Regions from separate parts of the Intestinimonas sp. HCP28S3_D6 genome, predicted to be linked through region 3. Evidence: predicted binding sites of a transcription regulator. Region 3 holds the regulator's gene; each other region holds the start of a gene.
What was found. Region 3 encodes HrcA, which represses chaperone genes, less so after heat shock. Its sites were predicted from a motif close to TGTTAGCACTCNNNNNNNNNGAGTGCTAACA; they were not measured.
Positions count from the first base shown of each region.

Region 1: the regulator HrcA is predicted to act here: its motif matches at 4,750-4,780, upstream of htpG (molecular chaperone HtpG).
Region 2: the regulator HrcA is predicted to act here: its motif matches at 4,028-4,058, upstream of ACTNBK_RS11590 (Hsp20/alpha crystallin family protein).

Region 1 is NZ_JBQHTM010000048.1:9,572-17,243, forward strand. It holds gene rpsI (30S ribosomal protein S9) at 1-172, opposite strand, end outside; gene rplM (50S ribosomal protein L13) at 188-619, opposite strand; gene ACTNBK_RS13865 (hypothetical protein) at 797-1,006, opposite strand; gene ACTNBK_RS13870 (hypothetical protein) at 1,163-1,345, shown strand; gene ACTNBK_RS13875 (tRNA lysidine(34) synthetase) at 1,393-2,160, shown strand; gene ACTNBK_RS13880 (hypothetical protein) at 2,218-2,448, opposite strand; gene htpG (molecular chaperone HtpG) at 2,782-4,707, opposite strand; gene ACTNBK_RS13890 (hypothetical protein) at 4,835-5,725, opposite strand; gene ACTNBK_RS13895 (MerR family transcriptional regulator) at 5,789-7,210, opposite strand; gene ACTNBK_RS13900 (GDSL-type esterase/lipase family protein) at 7,337-7,672, opposite strand, start outside.
Region 2 is NZ_JBQHTM010000034.1:3,481-11,152, reverse strand. It holds gene ACTNBK_RS11610 (ABC transporter substrate-binding protein) at 1-1,304, shown strand, start outside; gene ACTNBK_RS11605 (aspartate/glutamate racemase family protein) at 1,396-2,094, shown strand; gene ACTNBK_RS11600 (P1 family peptidase) at 2,113-3,147, shown strand; gene ACTNBK_RS11595 (M55 family metallopeptidase) at 3,160-3,972, shown strand; gene ACTNBK_RS11590 (Hsp20/alpha crystallin family protein) at 4,151-4,597, shown strand; gene tsaA (tRNA (N6-threonylcarbamoyladenosine(37)-N6)-methyltransferase TrmO) at 4,671-5,363, opposite strand; gene ACTNBK_RS11580 (YitT family protein) at 5,560-6,504, shown strand; gene ACTNBK_RS11575 (4Fe-4S binding protein) at 6,557-7,321, shown strand; gene ACTNBK_RS11570 (nitroreductase family protein) at 7,325-7,672, shown strand, end outside.
Region 3 is NZ_JBQHTM010000038.1:5,748-13,419, forward strand. It holds gene glgB (1,4-alpha-glucan branching protein GlgB) at 1-952, opposite strand, end outside; gene ACTNBK_RS12360 (D-alanyl-D-alanine carboxypeptidase family protein) at 1,166-2,302, opposite strand; gene ACTNBK_RS12365 (GNAT family N-acetyltransferase) at 2,484-2,945, opposite strand; gene hrcA (heat-inducible transcriptional repressor HrcA) at 3,166-4,218, shown strand; gene grpE (nucleotide exchange factor GrpE) at 4,244-4,804, shown strand; gene dnaK (molecular chaperone DnaK) at 4,886-6,748, shown strand; gene dnaJ (molecular chaperone DnaJ) at 6,858-7,672, shown strand, end outside.

The DNA.
Region 1 (7,672 bases), on a different contig from region 3:
CAGCCAGGGGCTGACGCACGATGAGCTTCAGGGTCTCAAGGCCGAAGTAATCGTCGATGTCGCGGCCGTTGATGGTGATGGCGCCGGTGCCGTTGGAGAAGAGGTGGACGCGGGCCACGGAGGACTTCCGGCGGCCAGTACCGTAGTGGTAAGGCTTCTTGCTCTTATACATCTTCGAAATTCCTCCTTATTCCTGGGTCCAGGCCTCGGGCTTCTGAGCAGCGTGGATGTGCTCAGCGCCGCGGTAGATCTTCAGACGGGACAGAGAGTCCTTGGTGATGATGTTCCGGGGCATCATGCCGCGGATGGCCAGCTTCATGGCCAGCTCGGGCTTGTCCTGCATCAGCAGACGGTACTTGGTCTCGTGCAGGCCGCCGGGATAGCCGCTGTGGGTGCGGTAGAACTTCTGCTCCAGCTTCTTGCCGGTCAGAACGGCCTTCTCGGCGTTGATGATGATGACGAAATCGCCGCAGTCGGCGTGCGGGGTGTACTCGGGCTTATGCTTGCCGCGCAGCAGAGTGGCAGCGGTGGCAGCGGTCTTACCGAGGGGCTTGCCAGCCGCGTCCAGAATGTACCACTTGCGGACGATGTTGCCCTTGTTGGCCATAAAAGTGGACATGGTCTAACCTCCAATTTGTACTTATATGGGATAAATTTGGTCTAAACATGATCAACGCCCCACTCTTCCGGAGTGGAGCGTTTTGTATTATAACCCAAGTGCCCGGCGGTGTCAACCGATTTCCGGCACTTTTTTCATTTATATTTTGCTATCTCCTGTTTTCTCTCTTATCCTTACTTATGCTTCTGTTTTCTCATTTTCATTTTTTCTTTTTTCTTCCTCGGTCTCGGCCAGACAGTGCTCGATCATGCTGATGACCACGTTGTTGAAGCTTGTCTCGTTCTCCTTGGCGATCTGCTCGATTTTGTAGATCAGCGTCTCAGTAATATAGATACTCTTCGAGCGAGCCGCAACTTTCTGCCTGGTTTTTTTCAACTGGAAAGACATAGGATCACCTCCATGATCCTATTATATGTTTCTAACATATTTAGTAATATAATTGAAAATTCACACTGTATTTTCTAACAGAATATGATATGATAATAGTCGACAAAATTCGACTGATTTAGGCGATATACTTTAATTATGTAAGGAGGCGTATTTATGATTAAAAGCCGGCTGCTCCGGATGCTCCGTATCCTGGCCATCGGCGGCGGCGCCTACTGGTTCGTGAGCACGGACTTCTTCTGCTATGTCTACACCCTGGCGGGCCAGCTCGTCTTCCAGGCTTTTATCTTCTGCGTCACCCTGGGCTTCGCCATCTCCGTCTGGCATTCCGACTCGTGATGTGATACAATATCGGCAATGCTTTCAAGACAGAGAGGATCACCCGCATGCTGAACCGAATTTTGAGCTACACCCGCCGCTGTGTGGAGGACTACGACATGATCCAGGCCGGCGACCGCATCGCCGTGGGGGTCTCCGGCGGCAAAGACTCCCTTACCCTCCTGGCCACCCTGGCCAAGCTGTCGGACTTTTACCCCAAGCACTTCACCGTGGAGGCCTTCACCCTGGACATGGGCCACGTGGACGGCGGAGAGGGCATGGACTTCGCCCCGGTGGCGGCCTACTGCGAAAAGCTGGGCGTCCCCTACACCCTCCTCCCCTCCGAGATCCACCACATCATTTTTGACCTGCGCAAGGAGAAGAACCCCTGCTCCATGTGCGCCAAGATGCGCCGGGGCGCCCTCCACAACGCCATCCGGGAACGGGGCATCACCAAGATCGCCCTGGGTCACCACTTCGACGACGCCATCGAGACCTTTTTCCTCTCCCTCTTTTACGAGGGGCGCATCTCTTGCTTCCAGCCGGTGACCTACCTGGACCGCATGGGCATCACCCAGATCCGCCCCCTCCTCTACTGCTCGGAGTGGATGCTCCGCCGGGCCGCCGAGGTAGAGGGGCTTCCGGTGGTTTTCAACCCCTGTCCCGCCGACGGCTATACCAAGCGCCAGGAGGTCAAGGAACTCATCCGCACCCTCTCCAAGGACTACCCGGACTTGCGGGAGAAGGTCTTTTCCGCCATGCAGCGCCTCCCCCTCCCCGCCTGGGAGCCTCAGGACCACCGCCGTCGTCCTCTGGCCGAGGACCAATCCCTCTGAAACGCAAAACCGCCGCCGTCCCCGGAAGGGGAACGGCGGCGGTTTTTTCTTTCAAATTCAGGCCCGGGCGCCAGCGTGTACACCCAGCTTGCGGAGCACGTAGGCAGAGTCGGTGACAACATTCACCGGCTTGGTGAAGTCCAGGGTGAACAGGCCCAGAGAGGACCGGGCGTCCACCATGATGGCACCGTCGAGGGAGTGAACATATACAGGCTCATCCACCTTGCAGGCCAGCTGCTGCAGCTTATAGAGCTCCTGAATCGAATCAATTTGAATGGGTACGACCATGGTCAAAACCTCCTAACAAAGGGATGTCAGCAATTCCGCCGCCGCTGTGTCACAGGGTCAGGTCTCTCCGACCCCGGTGCGCCGGCGCATCAAAGGGGGCGCTGCAATCACCCGCTTTCCTTTTGACAGCCAGAGTATACCACGGTCCATATTCTAACGCAATCGGCAGGATAACTAAATTTAGAAGTATTTTCAACTTTCGTTTGAAGCTTATTTTATTTTCGTTTGTTTATTTATACAATTTTTAATTGGTAGCACCATTCCTTTTGTGCAGGTTATAAAAAGCCGCGGCGGGAATCCTTCCCACCGCGGCTTTCTTGCCTTTGGACATTTTTACTTCATGAGAGAGCAGACCAACTCGGTATATTTGGCCGCATCCTCCAGGGGGAAGCCGGCGATGAGCAGGGCCTGCTGGTAGAGGAGCTCGGCATAGATCTTGGCCTTCTCCTTATCCTCCGTCATGGCAGAGCGGAGGGCGGCGAAGGCGCCGGAGTCGGGGTTGAGCTCCAGGACCCGGGCGGCCTTCATATCCTTGGCGGCGTTGGGGTCCACTTTCTGGAAATACTTCTCCATCTCCAGGGAGACGGGGCCGTCGGCGGTCATGCACACCGGGGCGGTCTTGAGGATCTTGGAGATGCGGACCTCCTTGACCCGGTCGCCCAGGGTCTCCTTCACGAAGTCCAGCACGTCCTTGTTCTCCTCGGCCTTCTTCTCGGTCTCGGCCTTCTCCTCGTCGGACTGGGGCAGGGCGTCGTCGTCGTTGACGTTCTTCAAAGCCTTGCCGTCCACCTCGCCCAGGGTGTTCATGACGAACTCGTCCACCTCCTCGGTGAGGTAGAGAATCTCATAGCCCTTGTCCAGGATGCGCTCGGCCTGGGGCAGCTTGGCCGCCTGCTCCACGCTTTCGGACTGGAGGAAGTAGATATACTGCTGGTCCTCAGGCATCCGCTCCTTATAGGCGGCCAGAGAGGTGTTCTTGCCTTCCTTGGAGGACCAGAACAGCAGCAGGTCCTTCAGCAGCTCCTTGTGGGCGCCGTAGTCGGAGACCACGCCGTACTTCACCTGGCGGCCAAAGGCGGACCAGAACTTCTCATACTTCTCAGCGTCGTCCTTCTGGAGCTTGAGGAGCTCAGCCTTCACCTTCTTCTCCAGGTTGGTGGAGATGACCTTCAGCACCCGGGTGTGCTGGAGCATTTCACGGGAGATATTCAGGGACAGGTCGGGAGAGTCCACCACGCCCCGGACAAAGGAGAAGTGGTCGGGCACCAGGTCGGCACACTTGTCCATAATGAGGACGCCGGAGGAGTAGAGCTGGAGGCCCTTCTCGTAGTCACGGCTGTAATAGTTGAAGGGGGCGTGGGCGGGGATGAAGAGGAGCGCGGTGTACTCCACGGCGCCCTCGGCCTTCACGTGGATGACGGCCAGGGGGTCCTCCCAGTCGCCGAACTTCTCCTTATAAAACTCGTTGTACTCCTCGGGCTTGACCTCGCTCTTGGGCCGCTGCCAGATGGGTACCATGGAGTTCAGGGTCTCCCACTCCTTGTGGGTCTCGTACTCCGGCTTGTAGTCCTCCCCGGCGTCCTCCGGCTTGGGCTTTGCGTGGGTGTGCTCCATCTCCATGACGATGGGGTAGTGGATGTAGTCGGAGTACTTCTTCACCAGGTCGTCCAGGTGGTAGGGCTGGAGGTACTGGTCATAGTCCTCGTCCTCGGTGTTGGCCTTGATGTGGAGGATGACGTCGGTGCCCACCATCTCCTTTTCGCACTCGGTGATGGTGTAGCCGTCGGCGCCGGAGGACTCCCACTTCCAGGCGGTGTCCTCGCCGTAGGCCTTGGAGATCACGGTGACCTGATCGGCCACCATGAAGGCGGAGTAGAAGCCCACGCCGAACTGGCCGATGATGTCGGCCACGTTCTGGTCCTCGCTGCCCTCCTTGGCGGCCATCTCCTGCTTGAACTGGAGGGAGCCGCTGCGGGCGATGGTACCCAGGTTGGACTCCATCTCCTCCTTGGTCATGCCGATGCCATTGTCGCTCACCGTCAGGGTGCGGGCGTCCTTGTCTGGGATCAGCTTGATCTTGAAGTCAGAGCGGTTCAGGCCCACCTGGTCGTCGGTGAGGGCCTTGTAGGCCAGCTTGTCCACCGCGTCGCTGGCGTTGGAGATGAGCTCCCGGAGAAAGATCTCCTTGTGGGTGTAAATGGAGTTGATCATCAGGTCCAACAGCCGCTTGGACTCCGCCTTGAATTGTTTCTTCGCCATGGTACATGCCTCCATATATGTGAATCTTCTTAAAAAACGATAGGTTAGCACTCTCCACTTTTGAGTGCTAACCTATCATAGTCCTTCGCACGCGATTTTTCAAGAGGTTTCAAGAAATGTTTACAAATTATCCGGCGGAAGAGGGATTCATGGCGGCCTGAAGGTCCTCCATGTGCACCTCCTCGCCGCTGTGGTCCCTGATAAACCCGATGACGCCCTCCCCGAAGGAGAGGCCCACCGGCTCCTCGTCCAGGGTCACCAGGTAGACGTTCTGCCAGTCCAGGCCGTGGACCCGGAGGGCGCTGTCCACATAGGCCCCGCCGGCCAGCACATGGGGAGCCAGCTCCGGCGGGTCCGTGACAAATGCTGCCCCCATGCGGAAGGCCACGGCCCCCTTGCCCGATTCCTTGGTGGTGCCCAACACCCCCAGGAACTCGGTGAGCTCCCAAGCGGTATACCCCGCGTCCCGGACCTCTTCCAGACGGCCGTTGTAGTAGCCGTCCACCAGGTCCCGGTATTTTTCATAGTAGTACTCGTTAATAAAGCCCTCCTGGTCACAGCTGGTGCGCAGGAGCTGGTAGAGGGCCGCGTCCTCCAGGTGGACCCTGCCGTCGGGCAGGTTTTCCCCGCCAAAGATCTCCACCACATTCTCCTCCAGACCGGCCTGGAGGTGGAGGGCGTCCGCCCCGGAGTATATCCCCTGGTTTTTTGGGGCGATGTAGCAGTCCAGAGACCACACCACATCGGTGTCCGAGCCGTTGATGGTGAGGTCGGCATGGTCGATGGGGTGGGCCGCTGCCTCGTTCAGCATGGCCGCCAGGGTGGTGCTGTCCGGTGGCTCGTTGGGCCCAAATTGACTCACCTCGCCGATGTCCTCCGCCGTCAGACCGGAGAGCAGGTCCAGCAGGCCGGTCTCCGCCGGGGTGGTGTCTGCCGGCCCCTCCGCCGCGGGACCGCAGGCGCAGAGCATACACAGCAGCGCCCCGGCCAGTGCCAGGGACAGACCTGTCTTTTTCATCTCCATCCCACCTTTCCCCCTCAGCCTACCACAGGTGGTGGAAAAATGGGTGACAAAAGGGTGTCATTCGTCAGAGGCGGAAATGGAGAAACGCTGGGCGTAGGACTGCTCCGTCCCCTCCTCCGGCAGGAGGAAGCCCCCCACCGGGCGATAGCCGCTGTATACCACCTCATTTTCCACCGTGAGTCCGGCCAGGGTAAGGCGGAAGTTCTCATTGCCGTTGCCCAGCTCATTGCTGACCCGCCCCACCAGGGGCACCCAGTTGAAGAGGCTCACGCCGGGCTGGGCGGCCAGCATGGCCAGGAAGGCGGCGGTCTGCTCGGTTTCCGCTCCGTCCCAGAAATAATCCGGCGCTCTCTCATAGGTGAAGGAGACCCCGGTGAGCACGCCGTCCCCGGTGGTCTCATAGTGGAAGATGGGGGGCGGGTTCCCCAGGCTGAGGGTGCCCTGGGGCACCACCCAGGTGCCTGTCTCGTCCAGGGTCATACTGTCCAGGTCATATTGCCGGACCAGATCGTTGTAGTTCCGGGCAAACTCAGCCACCGTCAGGGGATGGCGCACCGGCGGCATGGTCAGCTGGAAGACCAGGAGCACACTCAGCCCGATGTCCAGCGCGGCCGCTCCCGCCCAGGCCAGACCCCGGAGACCGCTCTCGTCCCGGATGGTATAGGAGATCCCCTCGTCCCAGGGCAGGACCTCCCCGTCGGAACAGGCCCGGTAGCTCTTATAGTTGCGGTAGAGCTGATAGCCGGGGAGGCTCCAGCCCTCGCCGTACCGGAAGAGGGCGGACAGGCGGGCGGCAGCCTCCCGGAAGGTGAGCTTGCCCCCGTCGGCGTTGCGGACCTTCAGGCCAAAGATCCACTTGCCCGGGGTGGTGCCCCAGGTAGACAGGAACAGGGGCTCCAGCAGGAACTGGATGCCCCAGGCCAGGTAGCTCTGGACCAGGGTGTTCAGGAGCCCCTCCCCGAAGGTGAACCGCAGCGTGAGCACCAGGATGGCATTGAGCAACAGGATACACAGGCTGTGGTCCAGCAGCCGGGCCAGGTACCGCCGCCAGGGGTGGCGGACCACGGGCAGGCTGTCGGCGGCGGGAGGCGTCAGGGTGACCCCCGTCTCCCCCAGCTTGTCCAGCTCATTCAGGTAGCGCCCGGCGTCCAGGGTGGCGTACTCCGCCCCCTCCAGCTCCATAGCACGGCACAGGGTTCGGGCGGCCTCCCGCTCGGCGGCCTCCCGACGCAGCCGCTCCTCCTGGGTCCGCAGGGCGTCGCCCAGCCGAAGCTTCCCCGCCTGGAGGGCCTTGATGTCCTCCAGGGTCAGGCCCAGGGCCCGGAGCAGCTTGATCCGCCGCAGGGTCTCCACATCGGTCTCCGAATAGTCCCGGTAGCCGTTGGCCAGCCGCTCCGGCGAGAGCAGTCCCTCCTTTTCATAAAAGCGGATGCTGGCCCGGGGCAGGCCCAGGACCATCTCCAGTTGGGATATGTTCATGACAGCGCCCCCTTTCAAGGCCAGTATAAGGGGTAAAGCCGGTTTACAGTCAAGCCTTTTTCGCAAAAAACCGGCCGGAAGGCAAAAAAAGTCCGCCGCAAATAATTGCGGCGGACTTTTTTCACGTTACACCCGTACCGGGGGCAGAGCGGCAATCACGGCCTCCGCCATCAGGCGGTGGCCCTCCCCGTCCGGGTGGAGGCCATCCAGATAGTGGGTATAGCCCTCCGGAGACAGGAGCCCTGGGACGGCGAAGTCCACCGTCCGGAACCCGAAGGCTTTGGCAAAGGCCGCCACCCACGCCCGATAGGACGCAAAAACAGGGGCCAGCTTTTGATAGTCGGTGAGGGCCAGCCAGGGCTCCGGGATGCCCTCGGCGTACACCGGCGGCGGCAGGGCGATCATGGGACGGATGCGGTTGGCCATCGCCTGGTTGGCCATGGCGGTCAGGTTGAGCCGGGC
Region 2 (7,672 bases), on a different contig from region 3:
ACACCATGACTGCCACCGTGCCCGAGGGCAAGTACTATGCCACCGGCGAGCAGGTGGAGCCCGAAGACGTGGTGGCCTCCATTGAGTGGGGCAAGGAAGTGAGCCCCTACGCCGACGGCTACGCCAACATCGAGTCCATGGAGGTGGACGGCCGGAACGTGATCTTCCACCTGTCCACCTTCCGCTCCGACCTGCTCTACTACCTGGGCGAGTGTTTCATGGGCGTCATCGACAAGGACCAGCTGGACACCATGAGCAAGGACGAGCTCATGTGGGGCGCCGTGCCCTACGGCCTCTACTATGTGGAGAGCTATGAGCCCGGCACCGGCGTGACCCTGGCCGTCAATGAGGGCTACAAGGCCGATAACCCCCTGGTCACCAACAAGGGCCCCGCTCAGATTCCCCACGTGGAGGTCAAGTTCAACTCCAACCAGGAGGAGTTCACCATCCTGGAGGAGCTGAAGGCCGGCGACATCGACTACGTCAACCGCATCTCCGCCGACGGCCGGGCCCAGCTGGAGGGAATGGAGGGCTTCCAGGTGGTCAACAAGACCTACCCCATCATCCAGTACTTCGAGCTCAACACCGACGAGGGCAGCATCTTTGCCGACCCCAACGTCCGTCTGGCCATGATCCTGTCCATCGACCGCGACGCCCTGTGTGAGCTGGTGGACGGCGCTGCTGTTCCCGGCTACTCCATCATCTTTGACTCCATGAAGAACTTCTCCCAGGCCGCTAAGGACGACTTTATGGAGAATTACGCCAACGATCCCAAGCGGGCCCAGCAGCTCCTGGCCGATGCCGGCTGGACCGACTCCGACGGTGATGGCTACCTGGACAAGGACGGCCAGCCCCTGGAGTTCACCTTCTATGTGGACAGCACCGGAACCAGCCAGACCATCGTCCAGGGCCTTCAGGAGCAGATGAAGAACGCCGGCTTCCTGATGAACATTGAAACCGTGGACTGGAACTACATCCACGAGTACATCCACAACGACGAGTACGACGCCGGCCTCCAGAGCCTGGAGTGGGCCGAGCCCATCCTGATCCTCAACGCCTGCTACTATGACCAGGACGCCCCCGGCAACGACGAGGCCTACTACGCCGCCGTGGAGGACGCTGCCGAGACCGTTGACGGCAACGAGCGCACCGAAAAGATCGGCCAGATCCAGATGGATATGTTCAAGAATTGCAACATCATCCCCTTCTTCAGCAACCTGTCCTACATCGCCTACGGCGATCAGGTGAAGGGCATCGTGGTCCAGTCCGACAGCTCCCTGTACTGGAACGACCTGAGCTTCTAAGCCCCAATTTAAACCAAAAGCACTGGCGCCGGTACCTGCCGTACCGGCGCCATCGTGCGCGTACAGACAAATCCAGAAAGAGGGTAACAAAATGGAGCACCCCATCGGTATCATCGGCGGCATGGGCCCCATGGCCTCCCAGCTCTTTTATAAAATGGTGACGGAGCACACGGCGGCGGAGCGGGACCAGGACCACATCAACCTCATCCTGCTCAGCGACGCTTCCATGCCCGACCGGACGGCGGCCATCCTGTCGGGGCAGTACCAGGGCCCGGAGGAGCAGCTCCTCTCCGACGCCCGGCTGCTGGAGCAGTGCGGCTGCACCGCCATCGCCATCACCTGCAACACCGCCCACTTCTTCGCCGACCGCATCGCGGACAAGATCGGCATCCCCATCCTCCACATGATCCGGGAGACGGCGGCCGCCCTGGCAAGCCGGTGCCCCGGGGGCAGGGTGGGCATCCTGGCCACCGACGGCACCATCCAGACGGGGCTCTACCAGAAGGCCCTGGAGGCCCTGGGCCTCACCCCCTGGACCCCTCCGGCGGAGATCCAGAGGGAGGTCATGCACCAGATCTACGACCGGGTGAAAAAGGGCCTGCCCTGCGACCGGGAGAGCTGGGGGCGCATTGAGGAGGCCTGCCGTCAGGCGGGCTGCGCCGCGGTGGTGCTGGCCTGTACGGAGCTCTCCGTCATCAAGGCCGACGAGGGCCTGGAGGACTGGTATGTGGACCCCATGGAGACCCTGGCCCGGAAGGTCATCGAGACCGCCGGAAAGACCTATCGCTGAAGAGAGGAGAACGAGACTATGGGACTGCCTGAAAACAGCGGCTTTGACCTCCACGCCAAGTGGCCCCGGGGGGAGCGGGACCTCATCACCGACGTGCCCGGGGTGAAGGTAGGCCATGTGACATTAAAGGAAGGGGACATCCACACCGGCGTCACCGCCGTGCTGCCCCACGGGGGCAACTGCTTCCAGGACAAGGTGATGGCCGGGGTGTCGGTCATCAACGGCTTCGGCAAGAGCGTGGGCCTCATCCAGATCCAGGAGCTGGGCACCATCGAGACCCCCATCCTCCTCACCAACACCCTCAGCGTGGGCACCGCCTGCCAGGAGCTCACCCGGTACATGCTGGAGGGGAACCCGGACATCGGGGTCACCACCGGCACGGTGAACTGCGTGGTCACCGAGTGCAACGACGGTCGGCTCAACGACATCCGGGGCCTCCACGTCCGCCCCGAGCACGTCCGTGAGGCCCTGGCCAATGCCAGTGAGGACTTTGAAGAGGGGGCCGTGGGTGGCGGCACCGGTATGGTCTGCCTGGGCCTCAAGGGGGGCATCGGCTCCGCCTCCCGGCGGGTGGACGTGGACGGCCAGCCCTACACCGTGGGCGCCCTGGTCATGTCCAACTTCGGCGCGCCGGGCAACCTCATCATCGGCGGGAAGCACTACGACACCAATTTGGGCCGGGAAGAGCGGAAGGACGAGGGCTCCATCATCATGCTACTGGCCACCGACATCCCCCTCAACGAGCGGCAGCTGAGCCGGCTGGCCAAGCGGTCCATGGTGGCCCTGGGCCGGGTGGGCTCCTACTGCGGCAACGGCAGCGGCGACATCGCCATCGCCTTCACCACCGCCAACCACCTACCCCATTATAGTGAGAAAAATATCCTGGAGACCAAAATGTTCTACGACGAGAACATCGACCGGGTCTTTGTGGCCGGGGTGGAGGCGGTGGAGGAGGCCATCATCAGCTCCCTCTACCACGCCGAGACCACCACGGGGGTCCGGGGCAACTGCTACCTGGGGCTCCGGGACTTCGTAGCCCGGTACGGCGGTTAAGGGGGCGGTCCCATGGCAGTCTACTTCATCAGCGCCGACCTGGAGGGCATTGCCGACGTCACCGCCTGGTGCGAGACCGAGCCGGGGGGACAGGGCTACGAAGAGGCCCGGGTCCAGATGACCCGAGAGGTGGCGGCGGCCTGCGAGGCCATCCTGGACGCCGGCCACCAGGCGGTGGTCCGGGACGGCCACGGCTGCGCCCGGAACCTCCCCCACGACAAGCTGCCCCGAGGCGTCCGGCTTATGCGGGGCTGGGCCTGCCATCCCGGCTCCATGATGGCCGGCCTGGACGGAGGTTATGCCGGCGCCCTCTACATTGGCTACCATGCCCCCGCCGGCACCGACGGCAGCCCCCTGGCCCACACCATCAACAAGGACGTCATCCACTGCCTGAAGGTCAACGGCCGCGTCGCCTCCGAGTTCACCCTCAACTCCCTGTACGCCGCCCAGCTGGGGGTGCCCTCTATTTTTCTCAGCGGCGACGAGACCATCTGCCGCCTGGCGGCGGAGGAGATCCCGGGACTCACCACCGTGGCGGTGAAGGAGTGCCGGGGCAACTCCACCTTCAACCTCCACCCCGACGACGCCTGCGAGGCCATCCGGGCGGGGGTGGCGGCGGCCCTGACCCGGCCTCTGCCGGTGCGGGCGGTGCCGGAGACGCTGACGGTGGAGGCCGTCTTCACCGGCCACCAGGCGGCCCGCCGGGCCCAGGCCCTGACGGCCCTGGCCCGGTCCCCCTTCACCCGCACCGCCGTGGACGCCGTCTCCTACACCGCCCACAGCCCCACGGAGCTCAATGAGGCCGTGGAGGAGATCATCGGCTGAGGCTCCGGGGCACAAAATCGCATATTTTATGAACAAACATCGTTCCTTTTGTAAATGTTAGCACTCACGTGTTGACAGTGCTAATCCGCGGTGCTATAACATAATTGTTCCAAGAAGAGGAGTTCAGAGAGCTCCTCCGCAGGGCAAAAAGTAAGTGCTGTGAATGGAGGAATGACTTATGTTGCCCAGCATTTTTGGTGAGAACCTGTTCGATGATTTCTTTGATGACCGTTTTGGGATGTTTCCCATGTGGAATACCGGCCGTGATCCGCTCTACGGCAAGCACGCCAAGAACCTGATGAAGACCGATGTGCGGGAGACCGAGAACACCTATGAGGTGGATGTGGATCTGCCCGGCTTCAAGAAGGGCGAGATCACCGTGGACCTGAAGGACGGCTACCTGACCATCAGCGCCGCCAAGGGCCTGGACAAGGACGAGAAGGACAAGGAGGGCCGTTACATCCGCCGGGAGCGCTATGCTGGTTCCTGCAGCCGGAGCTTCTATGTGGGCGATGTGAAGCCCGAGGACGTGTCCGCCAAGTACGAGGACGGCATCCTGAAGCTGTCCATGCCCAAGGCGGGCAAGAAGGAGCTGCCTAAGCGCTCCACCATCGCCATCGGCTGATGGGACAAGTTCATACCAAGCTGTAAAAAGGGGGGCGCTCCCAGAGATGGGAGCGCCCCCCTTTTGCGCGTTTTTAGGGCTTTGATGCTTCAATGGACAGGACGGTGAGGGTGTTTCCAGCCACGGAAAAGCGGATGTTGTGGCCGGCGAAGTCCATGCCGTAGACCCGCTCCGGGTCGTGCTGGTAGGAGGGGCGGGGGTCCCGGGCCAGGACGGCCAGCAGGGCCCGGGCCTTGTCCCCGGGCAGCCGCCCCAGCAGCTCCGGCGGACAGTCCACCTCCAGCTCCCCGCCGCCGGTGGGGGCAAAGCCCCCCAGGGCCTCGGGGTGGCAGTCGGCGTAGGGGAGGTAGGGCTTGATGTCCAGGATGGGGGTGCCGTCCATGAGGTCGGCCCCTGAGACGATGAGCTGGGGACCGTCGGGGGTGTGAAGCCGGATCTCCTCCAGCTTCACGGCGGAGAGGCCGATGGGGTTGGGCCGAAAGGGGGAGCGGGTGGCAAAGACCCCCATGCGCTCGTTGCCACCCAGCCGGGGCGGGCGGACAGTGGGGGACCAGCCGGCGCCCACTGAGCGGGAAAAGACCCACACCAGCCACAGGTGGGAAAAGCCCTCCATGCCCCGGAGGGCGTCGGGGTTGCGGTATTCCGGCGCAAAGACCACCGAGGCCCGGAGGGACTCCACCAGACCGCTCTGCCGGGGGATGCCGAACTTGGTGGGGAAGTCGCTGCGGATATGGGCCACAGGGGCCATGGTAAAGGTATCGTCCATAGAGGTCTCCTTCCAGGCGGGGTCGCTGCCCCACGGGGATCATTTTGTCAGGGCTATTGTATCACAGGTGAGGGCAGCAGAACAAGAGGATGACCATTTCCTTCCAGTTTAGCGGGAACCGCGTGACTTTTCCCCGGACGGCATGCTATACTTATTTCATCAGGAACCACACAAGACCAAGATCGGAGCGTGAAATATGCGGAAACTGCCCAAATGGATTCAGGACCTGCGGGGACTCTCACCCGCCAATTTTCTCTTTTTGACGGCCGCGGGGCTCATCAACGCCTTCGGCATCACCATTTTTCTGGCCCCCGTCAAGCTCTATGACAGCGGTATCTCGGGGACCTCCATGCTGCTCTCCCAGCTCACCCCGGAGACGTGGACCCTCTCCATCTTCCTCCTCCTCCTCAACACCCCCCTCTTCCTCTACGGGCTGCGGCGGCAGGGGACGGTCTTTACAGTGTACGCCATGTATACGGTGGCCATCTACTCCCTGGGGGCCTGGCTCATTACCGACGTTCTCCCCGTGGATGTGACCATGGCCTCGCCCCTGGCGGGCTCCGACCTGCTGCTGTGCGCCCTCTTCGGCGGCCTCATCTCCGGCCTGGGCAGCGGCCTGGCCATCCGCTATGGCGGCGCCATGGACGGCATCGAGGTCATGGCGGTCATCTTCGCAAAACGCCTGGGACTGTCGGTGGGTACCTTCGTGATGATCTACAACATCGCCCTCTACATCGTCTGCGGTGTGGTCCTCCAGAGCTGGATTCTCCCCCTCTACTCCATCGTCACCTACATGGCCGCCCTCAAAACGGTGGACTTTATTGTGGAGGGCCTGGACCGGTCCAAGGGGGTCTTTATCGTCACCATCCGACAGGAGGAGGTGTGCCGGGCCCTCTCTGAGACCTTTGAGCACGGCATGACCATCGTAGACGCCAAGGGCTTTTACTCCAACTCCCCCCGGACCCTCATTTACGTGGTGGTCAACCGCTTCCAGATCATCCCTATGAAGGATCTGGTCCACCGGATCGACCCCACCGCCTATATTACCATCCACGAGGTGGCCGACGTCTTTCAGATGAACCAGGACAGCGCCCCGGCGCCCAAATCCGAACCTGCGCCTGAGCCCGAGCCGGAGCCGTAAACCCATACACAGGAACAGGTCTGGTGCGCCAGACCGGAAAGGTGGAACCATCATGCTCTCCATTTTCTTCAGCCCCCGAGGAACCACGAAAAAAACCGCCCGCGCCATTGCCGGCCACGACGGACCGGTGCAGGAGCGGGACCTGCTGGGCCGCCCCCTCACCGAGGACCTGGACGTACCGGCGGAGGAGCCGGTGCTGGTGGCCATGCCGGTCTATGCCGGGCGCATCCCCCAGCACTGCTTCGAACAGCTCTCCGCCCACCTGAAGGGCCACGGCGGCCCCGCCATCGCCGTGGCGGTGTACGGCAACCGGGACTACGACGACGCCCTCACCGAGCTCCAGGACCTGCTGGAGGCCAACGGCTTCCACGTGGTGGCGGCGGGGGCCTTCATCGGCCGGCACTCCATTTTCGACCACGTGGCCGCCGGCCGCCCCGACGAGGCCGACCTGGCCGCCATGGCCGACTTCGGCGGGCGCTGTCGGGAGGTTCTGGCCGCCTATGTCCCCGGCGGGGACCATCCCCCCATCGCCATCAAGGGCAGCCACGACCTGCCCCCCCATAAGAAGGTGTCCTTCCACCCCTCCGCCGGGGACCGGTGCATGAAGTGCAACGCCTGCGCCAACGCCTGCCCCGCCGGAGCCATCCCCAAAGAGACCCCCTGGGTCACCGACGAGACCAAGTGCATCTCCTGCGGCGCCTGCATCTACCTCTGTCCCACCCAGACCCGGCAGTACCGGGGGGAGGCCTACGAGACCGCCGCCAGGGGGTTTGAGGCCAAGTGTGCCCAGCGCCGGGAGCCGGAGGTGTTCTTTTAAGGTATGAATGAGATCATTCAGAGCCTCTACGACCGCAAGTCGGTGCGGGCCTTTGAAGAGCGCCCGGTGCCGGCGGAGCTGAAGGCGGAGATCCTGGCCGCCGCCGCCCAGGCCCCCACCGCCGGCTGCCAGCAGCTCTACACCATCCTGGACATCACCGATCCGGCCCTCAAGGAGGCCCTGGCAGAGACCTGCGACCACCAGCCCTTCATCGCCCAGGCCCCGGTGGTGCTGGTGTTCTGCGCCGACTGCCTCCGCTGGTATGACGCCTACCGGGCGTCGGGGCTCTCTCCACGCCGCCCCGGTCCCGGAGACCTGATGCTGGCCGTCACCGACGCCGCCATCGCCGCC
Region 3 (7,672 bases):
GGTAAAGCATGGAGGCCACCGCGTCCACCCGCAGGCCGTCGATGTGGAACATCTCCAGCCAGAAAAGGGCGGAGGAGAAGAGAAAGGAGCGGACCTCGTTGCGGCCGTAGTCAAAGACCCGGGTGCCCCAATCGGCGTGCTCACCCTTACGCATGTCCTGGTACTCATAGCAGGGCTCACCGTCGAACTCGTAGAGGCCGAAGGCGTCCTTGGGGAAGTGGGCGGGCACCCAGTCCAGGATGACGCCCACTCCGGCCTGGTGGAGCTGGTCGATGAGGTACATGAGGTCGTCGGGGGTGCCGAAGCGGCTGGTGGCGGCGAAGTAGCCGGTGCACTGGTAGCCCCAGGAGTCGTCCAGGGGGTGCTCGGTGAGGGGCATAAACTCCACATGGGTGAAGCCCATCTCCTTCACGTAGGGGACCAGGTAGTCGGCAATCCCCCGGTAGGAGAGGAACTGCCCGTCCCCCGTCCGCCGCCAGGAGCCCAGGTGGACTTCATAGATATTCAGTGGACGGTGATAAATCGGGTTTTTCTTCCGGTAGTCCAGCCAGGACTGGTCGTTCCACTGGTAGCCCCCCAGCTCGTAGAGCTTGGAGGCGGTGCCCGGCCGGGTCTCGGCGTGGAAGGCATAGGGGTCGGCCTTCAGAAGGGTCCGGCCGTCTTTGGTGCGGATGGAATACTTATAGATGTCATAGCGGTCCAGGCCGGGGACAAAGCCCTCCCACAGGCCCCCGCCGATGGGAGAGAGGGGATTGGCCTCCTCCTCCCAGCGGTTGAAGTCTCCCACCACGGAGACCTCTGCGGCGTGGGGCGCCCAGACGCGGAAGGTGTAGCCCCACTGTCCGTCCCGCTCCTGGGCATGGGAGCCCATGAACGCCCAGGCCCGGATGGCCTCGCCGTTGGTGTACGCCCTGACGATCTCCTCGGTGGTGGGTTTATTTGTGCGATCCATGGTTAGCGCCTCATTTCTTTGGTAATATTATCCAAATGCCCCTGGGGGACACCGTCGAAGCTTGTCAATAACGCTAATTGACCTAAAATATAGCTCTAGTTATTTGTATGAATTATACAACACAAATAGCACTCCGTCAAGGTGCGGGAGGGCGGGAACCATAATTTTTACGCATATTTTTCCGTTTCTTTCCGAGGAGAGAAACAGAAGGACTCAGCCGGCCAGAAAGAGGTTCCGGACCAGCCGCAGGAACAGGCCGGGGACGGTGATGCGTGCCACCGCCTGGTCGGCCACCAGGGGGATGGTGCAGAGCTTGGTATCGCCAGCGGAGACGGTCAGCTCACCCAGCGTCTGGCCCTGCTCCACGGGGGCCTCCACGTCCTCAGAGAGCTGGAGGGAGGTGGTAATCTGGTTGAGCTGGCTCTTCTCCACCAGGATGCGGCTGCCGTTTGCCAGCACGGGCTGAACCGTGTCGGTCACCCCCAGGGAGACGGCCACCGGCGGAATGGCCTGGTCGGGGCGGACGTCCACCAGGGTGTAGTTGGCAAAGCCGTAGGTGAGCAGGGCCTGGGCGGCGCTGAAGCGCTGGGCGGAGGTGGGGGAGCCCAGGACCACGGCGATGAGCTCCATGCCCTCCCGCTCGGCGGTGGCGGAGAGACAGTAGAGGGCGGAGTCGGTGGAGCCGGTTTTCAGGCCGGTGCAGCCCTCATAGTAGCGGACCAGCTTGTTGGTGTTGGCCAGCTGGAACTGGCCGCCCCGGATGGTGTCCATCCAGATGGTGCTGTACTGCCGGATGTCCGGGTGGTTGAGGATGAGCTCCCGGGACATGAGGGCGATGTCGTAGGCGGAGGTCAGATGGCCCGCCGCGGGGAGGCCGGTGCAGTTGACAAAGTTGGTGTCGGCCATGCCCAGCTGGGCCGCCCGCTCGTTCATCCGGGCCACGAAGGCCTCCTCACTGCCGGCGATGTGCTCGGCCAGGGCCACGGCGGCGTCGTTGCCCGACACCACCGCCACCGCCTTGATGAGCTCCTCCACGCTCATCTGCTCCCCTTCCTTTAAATAGACCTGGGAGCCCCCCATGGAGGCGGCGTAGGCGGAGACGGTGACCTGGTCGGTGAGGGCCATGCGGCCCTCGTCCAGGGCCTCCATCACCAGCAGCAGGGTCATGATCTTGGTGACGCTGGCCGGCTCCCGCTTGTCGTGGGCGTTCTGCTCACACAGAACGGTGCCCGTCTCCTTTTCCATCAGCACTGCGTCGGCGGCCTCCACCTGGGGACTGCCAGCGGCGGCAGCGGCGGCGGGACAGACCAGCAGCCCGGCGCAGAGCAGGACCGCGAGGGTTCGTTTCATCATGGCGCTTCTCCTCCATCATCGAAGATTCCTGTAAGAAAGAGGATGTGGAGGGAGAGAGGATTCTATACTGGAAAGAATGGGAAGGGAGAGGCAGCGGTTTTTGTTGAAAAAAAGAAAGGACGATCGGAATAGAGGGATTTCGCCCCGGACCGGCCCTTCTGTGTCGGTGGGGTAACGGTCAGAGCTCCTTTTTCATGGCGATGTCGGAGAGCTCGAAGGCCACGTGGTCGTGGTCCTCATAGCGGAAGCCGTAGGACTCATAGATATGGAGGGCGGCCTTCAGGCTGTGGTGGGAGGTGAGGACCAGGGTGTGGACCCCCATGGCCCGGGCGGCGTCAATGGTGGCCTCCATGAGGGCCTTGCCGATGCCGTGGTTCCGGCAGGCCTCCAGCACCCCGAACTTGAAGGGCTCGGCCACCCCATTGCCAAAGGGCTCCAGCATCATCATGCCCACCGGCTTCCCCTCCGCCATGGCCAGAAAGATGCGCCCACCCGCCGCCAGCACCCGCTCCGGGTGGGTCAGCTGGTCGATGTCCGCCGGCTCCAGGAGGTCGTTGCCCTCCAGCCAGGGTAGGGAGATGTCCATGAGGGCATCCTTATATTGAGCGTCATAGTCCTGAATGGAAAAGTCAAACGGCATGACCGCCCCTCCTCTCTGTTTCCATCATCCTACCACACCTGCCTGCCGTTGGCAATCGGACAATGGGTGTGCAAGATCAAAAAGCAAAAATTACCGGGGTGAAACCGTTCACATTTAATTTACAACCTACCCTATTGACTTTTAACCGGGGTGGTGGTAGATTTACATTAGCACTCAGGGAGAATGAGTGCTAAAACCACAGAGAAGAAGGTGAGCGGGGATGGATCTAACGGAACGGAAGAAAAAGATCCTCCGCGCCATCATCGAAAACTATATCCAGACGGCGGAGCCGGTGGGCTCCAAGGTCATCGCCGCCACGCCGGGACTCAACGTCTCCTCGGCCACCATCCGCAACGAGATGGCCGATCTGGAGGCCCTGGGCCTGCTGGAGCAGCCCCACACCTCCGCCGGGCGCATCCCCTCGCCGGGGGGCTACCGGGTGTACGTCAACGAGCTCATGGAAGACTACCGCCTGTCGGTACAGGAGACCCGGAAGCTCAATGAGGCCCTGCATCTGAAGATGCGGGAGCTGGACCAGGTCATCGACCAGGCCGGCCGGGTGATCTCCCAGCTCACCCAGTATCCCGCCTTCGCCCTGGCCTCCGGGTCCAGCCGGGTGACCATCCAGCGCTTCGATCTGCTGATGGTCTCCAGCGACTCCTTTATTATTGTAGTGATGACGGATACCAACGTGGTCCGCAACCGGCTGGTGAGGCTGCCCTCCGACCTGAGCGAGGCCCAGCTCCAGCTGCTCAACACCCTGCTGAACACCACCTTCACCGGCCTCACCCTGGACGAGATCACCCCCGAGCTCATGCGGGTGGCCTCCCACGCGGCAGGCGAGGCCTACGGCCTCATCAGTTTGGTGGTCTCCTTTGCCATGGATGTGCTGGAGAGCCTGGAGCAGCGCAGGGTCCACACCGCCGGCATCGCCAGTCTCCTCTCCCACCCGGAGTACCGCAGCCTGGACCGGGCCGCCCCCCTCATGAGCTACCTCAGCGAGGACCAGGACGCCGCCCGTTTTCCCATGCCCCAGGGGGACCCCATGGAGATCCTTATCGGCCCGGAGAACGTGGCCGACGCCCTGAAAGACACAAGCGTGGTGGTGGCCAGCTACGACATCGGCGACGGCATGCGAGGCGTCATCGGTGTGGTGGGCCCCACCCGGATGGACTATGCAAAGATCACCGCCCGTCTCTCCTATTTCGCCGCCGGCCTGAGCCGCCTCTTTGAACAGGGCAGCCTGCCGCCGGCAGAGGAAAAGGAGAAGTAGGACGATCCACTTAGGAGGTAATCGCTTGAGCAAGCAGGAAAAGAAACAGCAGGACCCGGCTGTGGAGGAGGTCCCCGTGGAGGAGACCCAGACCCAGACCGAGGCCCAGGCCGCTCCCCAGCAGGAGGCGGCGGCCGATCCGCTGCTGGAGGAGCTGGAAAAGCTGCGGAAGCAGATGGACGAAAAGGAGGAGCAGTACCTCCGCCTGGCCGCCGAGTACGACAATTTCCGCAAGCGCTCCCAGAAGGAGAAGGAGGGCATCTATCAGGGCGCCAAGAGCGACGCCGTGGCCGCCTTCCTGCCCGTATACGACAATCTGGAGCGGGCCCTCAAGCAGGAGACCGCCGACGAGGCGTACAAGAAGGGCGTGGAGATGACCATGACCGGCCTGAAGGACATCCTCTCCAAGCTGGGCGTGGAGGAGATCCCCGCCCTGGGCGAGACCTTCGACCCCTCCCTCCACAACGCCGTCATGCACGTGGAGGACGAGAGCGCCGGGGAGAACACCGTGGTGGAGGTCTTCCAGTCCGGCTTCAGGCTGGGCGAGAAGGTCATCCGGTTCGCCATGGTGAAAGTTGCGAACTGACACTATCCCGTAGGGGCGGCCTTTGGCCGCCCACACGACCATCGTTAAAAATAAGTTTTCAATATATTGGAGGAATCGTTTATGTCTAAGATCATCGGTATCGACCTTGGTACCACGAACTCTTGCGTGGCCGTCATGGAGGGCGGCGAACCCGTTGTTATCGCCAACGCTGAAGGCAACCGCACCACCCCGTCTGTGGTGGCCTTCTCCAAGGACGGCGAGCGTATGGTGGGCCAGGTGGCCAAGCGCCAGGCCATCACCAACCCCGACCGCACCATCATGTCCATCAAGCGTCAGATGGGCACCGACCACAAGGTGACTATCGACGGCAAGGCCTATACTCCCCAGGAGATCAGCGCCATGATCCTTCAGAAGCTGAAGGCCGACGCCGAGGCCTATCTGGGCCAGAGCGTCACCGAGGCCGTCATCACCGTCCCCGCCTACTTCAACGACGCCCAGCGTCAGGCCACCAAGGACGCCGGCAAGATCGCCGGTCTGGACGTGAAGCGTATCATCAACGAGCCCACCGCCGCCGCTGTGGCCTACGGTGTGGATAAGGAGAAGCAGGACCAGAAGATCATGGTCTACGACCTGGGCGGCGGCACCTTCGATGTGTCCATCCTGGAGATCGGCGACGGCGTCATTGAGGTCCTCTCCACCTCCGGCGACACCCATCTGGGCGGCGACGACTTCGACCAGGCCATCATGGACTGGATGGTCGCCGAGTTCAAGAGCTCCAACGGCATCGACCTCTCCGGCGACAAGGTGGCCATGCAGCGCCTGAAGGAGGCCGCTGAGAAGGCCAAGATCGAGCTCTCCGGCGTCACCTCCACCGCCATCAACCTGCCCTATATCACCGCCGATGCCACCGGCCCCAAGCACCTGGATCTGACCCTGAGCCGCGCCAAGTTCGACCAGCTCACCGCCAACCTGGTGGAGCGCACCGCCGGCCCCGTGCGTCAGGCCATGAGCGATGCCGGCCTCTCTGCCAGCGACATCTCCAAGGTCCTGCTGGTGGGCGGCTCCAGCCGTATCCCCGCCGTGCAGGACATGGTCAAGAAGCTCACCGGCAAGGAGGGCTTCAAGGGCATCAACCCCGATGAGTGCGTGGCCATCGGCGCCGCCATCCAGGGCGGCGTCCTGGTGGGCGACGTGAAGGGCCTGCTGCTGCTGGACGTCACCCCCCTGTCCCTGGGCATCGAGACCATGGGCGGCGTCATGACCAAGCTCATCGAGCGCAACACCACCATCCCCTGCAACAAGAGCCAGGTCTTCACCACCGCCGCCGACAACCAGACCTCCGTTGAGGTCCACGTCCTCCAGGGCGAGCGTGAGATGGCCCAGTACAACAAGACCCTGGGCCGCTTCAACCTGGATGGCATCGCTCCCGCCCGCCGCGGCGTGCCTCAGATCGAGGTCACCTTCGACATCGACGCCAACGGCATCGTGAACGTCTCCGCCAAGGACCTGGGCACCGGCAAGGAGCAGCACATCACCATCACCTCCTCCACCAACATGTCCAAGGAGGACATCGACAAGGCCGTCCGCGAGGCCGAGCAGTTCGCCGCCGAGGACGCCAAGCGGAAGGAAGAGGTGGACGTCCGCAACCAGGCCGACCAGGTGGTCTACCAGACCGAGAAGGCCCTGGAGGACGCCAAGGACAAGATCGACGCCAGCGACAAGGCCAGCGTGGAGGCCGCCCTCAACAAGCTGAAGGAAGCCCTGAAGGGCACCGACGTGGAGGCCATCAAGGCGGCCACCGAGGAGACCACCAAGGCCTTCTACCCCATCGCCGAGAAGATGTATCAGCAGGCCAATCCTCAGGGCGGCCAGGCCGGTCCCGACATGGGCGGCTGCGCCGGCGGCGACTGCGGCGGTTCCTGCGGCACCGACCCCAACGTGGTGGATGCCGACTACAAGGTCGTGGACGACGATAATAAGTAAGATCCTTTTGAATTCAGAAGAGGCGCTCCGGCGGTTACGCCGGCGCCCCATGGGAAGCGCAGGCGGGGTCTCCGACCCCGCCCCTTTCCGCGCAAAGAGGTGAGAACCAATGGCGGAACAGAAACGAGATTATTATGAGGTCCTAGGCGTCAGCAAGGGCGCGTCGGACGATGAGATTAAAAAGGCCTACCGGAAGCTGGCCAAAAAGTACCACCCCGACCTCAACCCCGGTGACAAGACGGCCGAGGCCAACTTCAAGGAGGTCAACGAGGCCTACGAGATCCTCTCGGATAAGGATAAGCGGGCCCGGTACGACCAGTTCGGCCACGCGGGGGTAGACCCCAACTTCAACCCCAACGGCGGCGGATTCGGCGGGTTCGGCGGCTTCACCGACATGGGGGACATCGACCTGGGCGACCTGTTCGGGTCCTTCTTCGGCGGCGGCTTCGGGGGCGGCGGCGGCAGCCGGCGCAACGCCCCTCAGAAGGGTGAGACCATTCGGGCCGGCGTCACCATCACCTTCGAGGAGGCGGCCTTCGGCTGCGAGAAGGAGGTCACGGTGAGCCGCACCGAGCAGTGCGACGTCTGTAAGGGCACCGGCTGCGCCCCCGGCACCACGGCGGAGGTCTGCCCCGACTGCCACGGCACCGGCACGGTGCGCATCCAGCGGGGCGGAGGAGGCTTCTCCTTCTCCACCACCACCTCCTGCCCCAAGTGCTGCGGCACCGGCAAGATCATTCACCAGCCCTGCAAGACCTGCAACGGCGCGGGCACCGTCCGCAAGCAGAAGAAGCTGGCCGTCACCATCCCCGCCGGCATCGACAACGGTCAGGCTGTCTCCCTCCGGGGGCAGGGCGGCGCCGGGCGCAACGGCGGACCGGCGGGCGACCTGCTCATCGGCGTCACCGTCAAGCCCCACCCCAT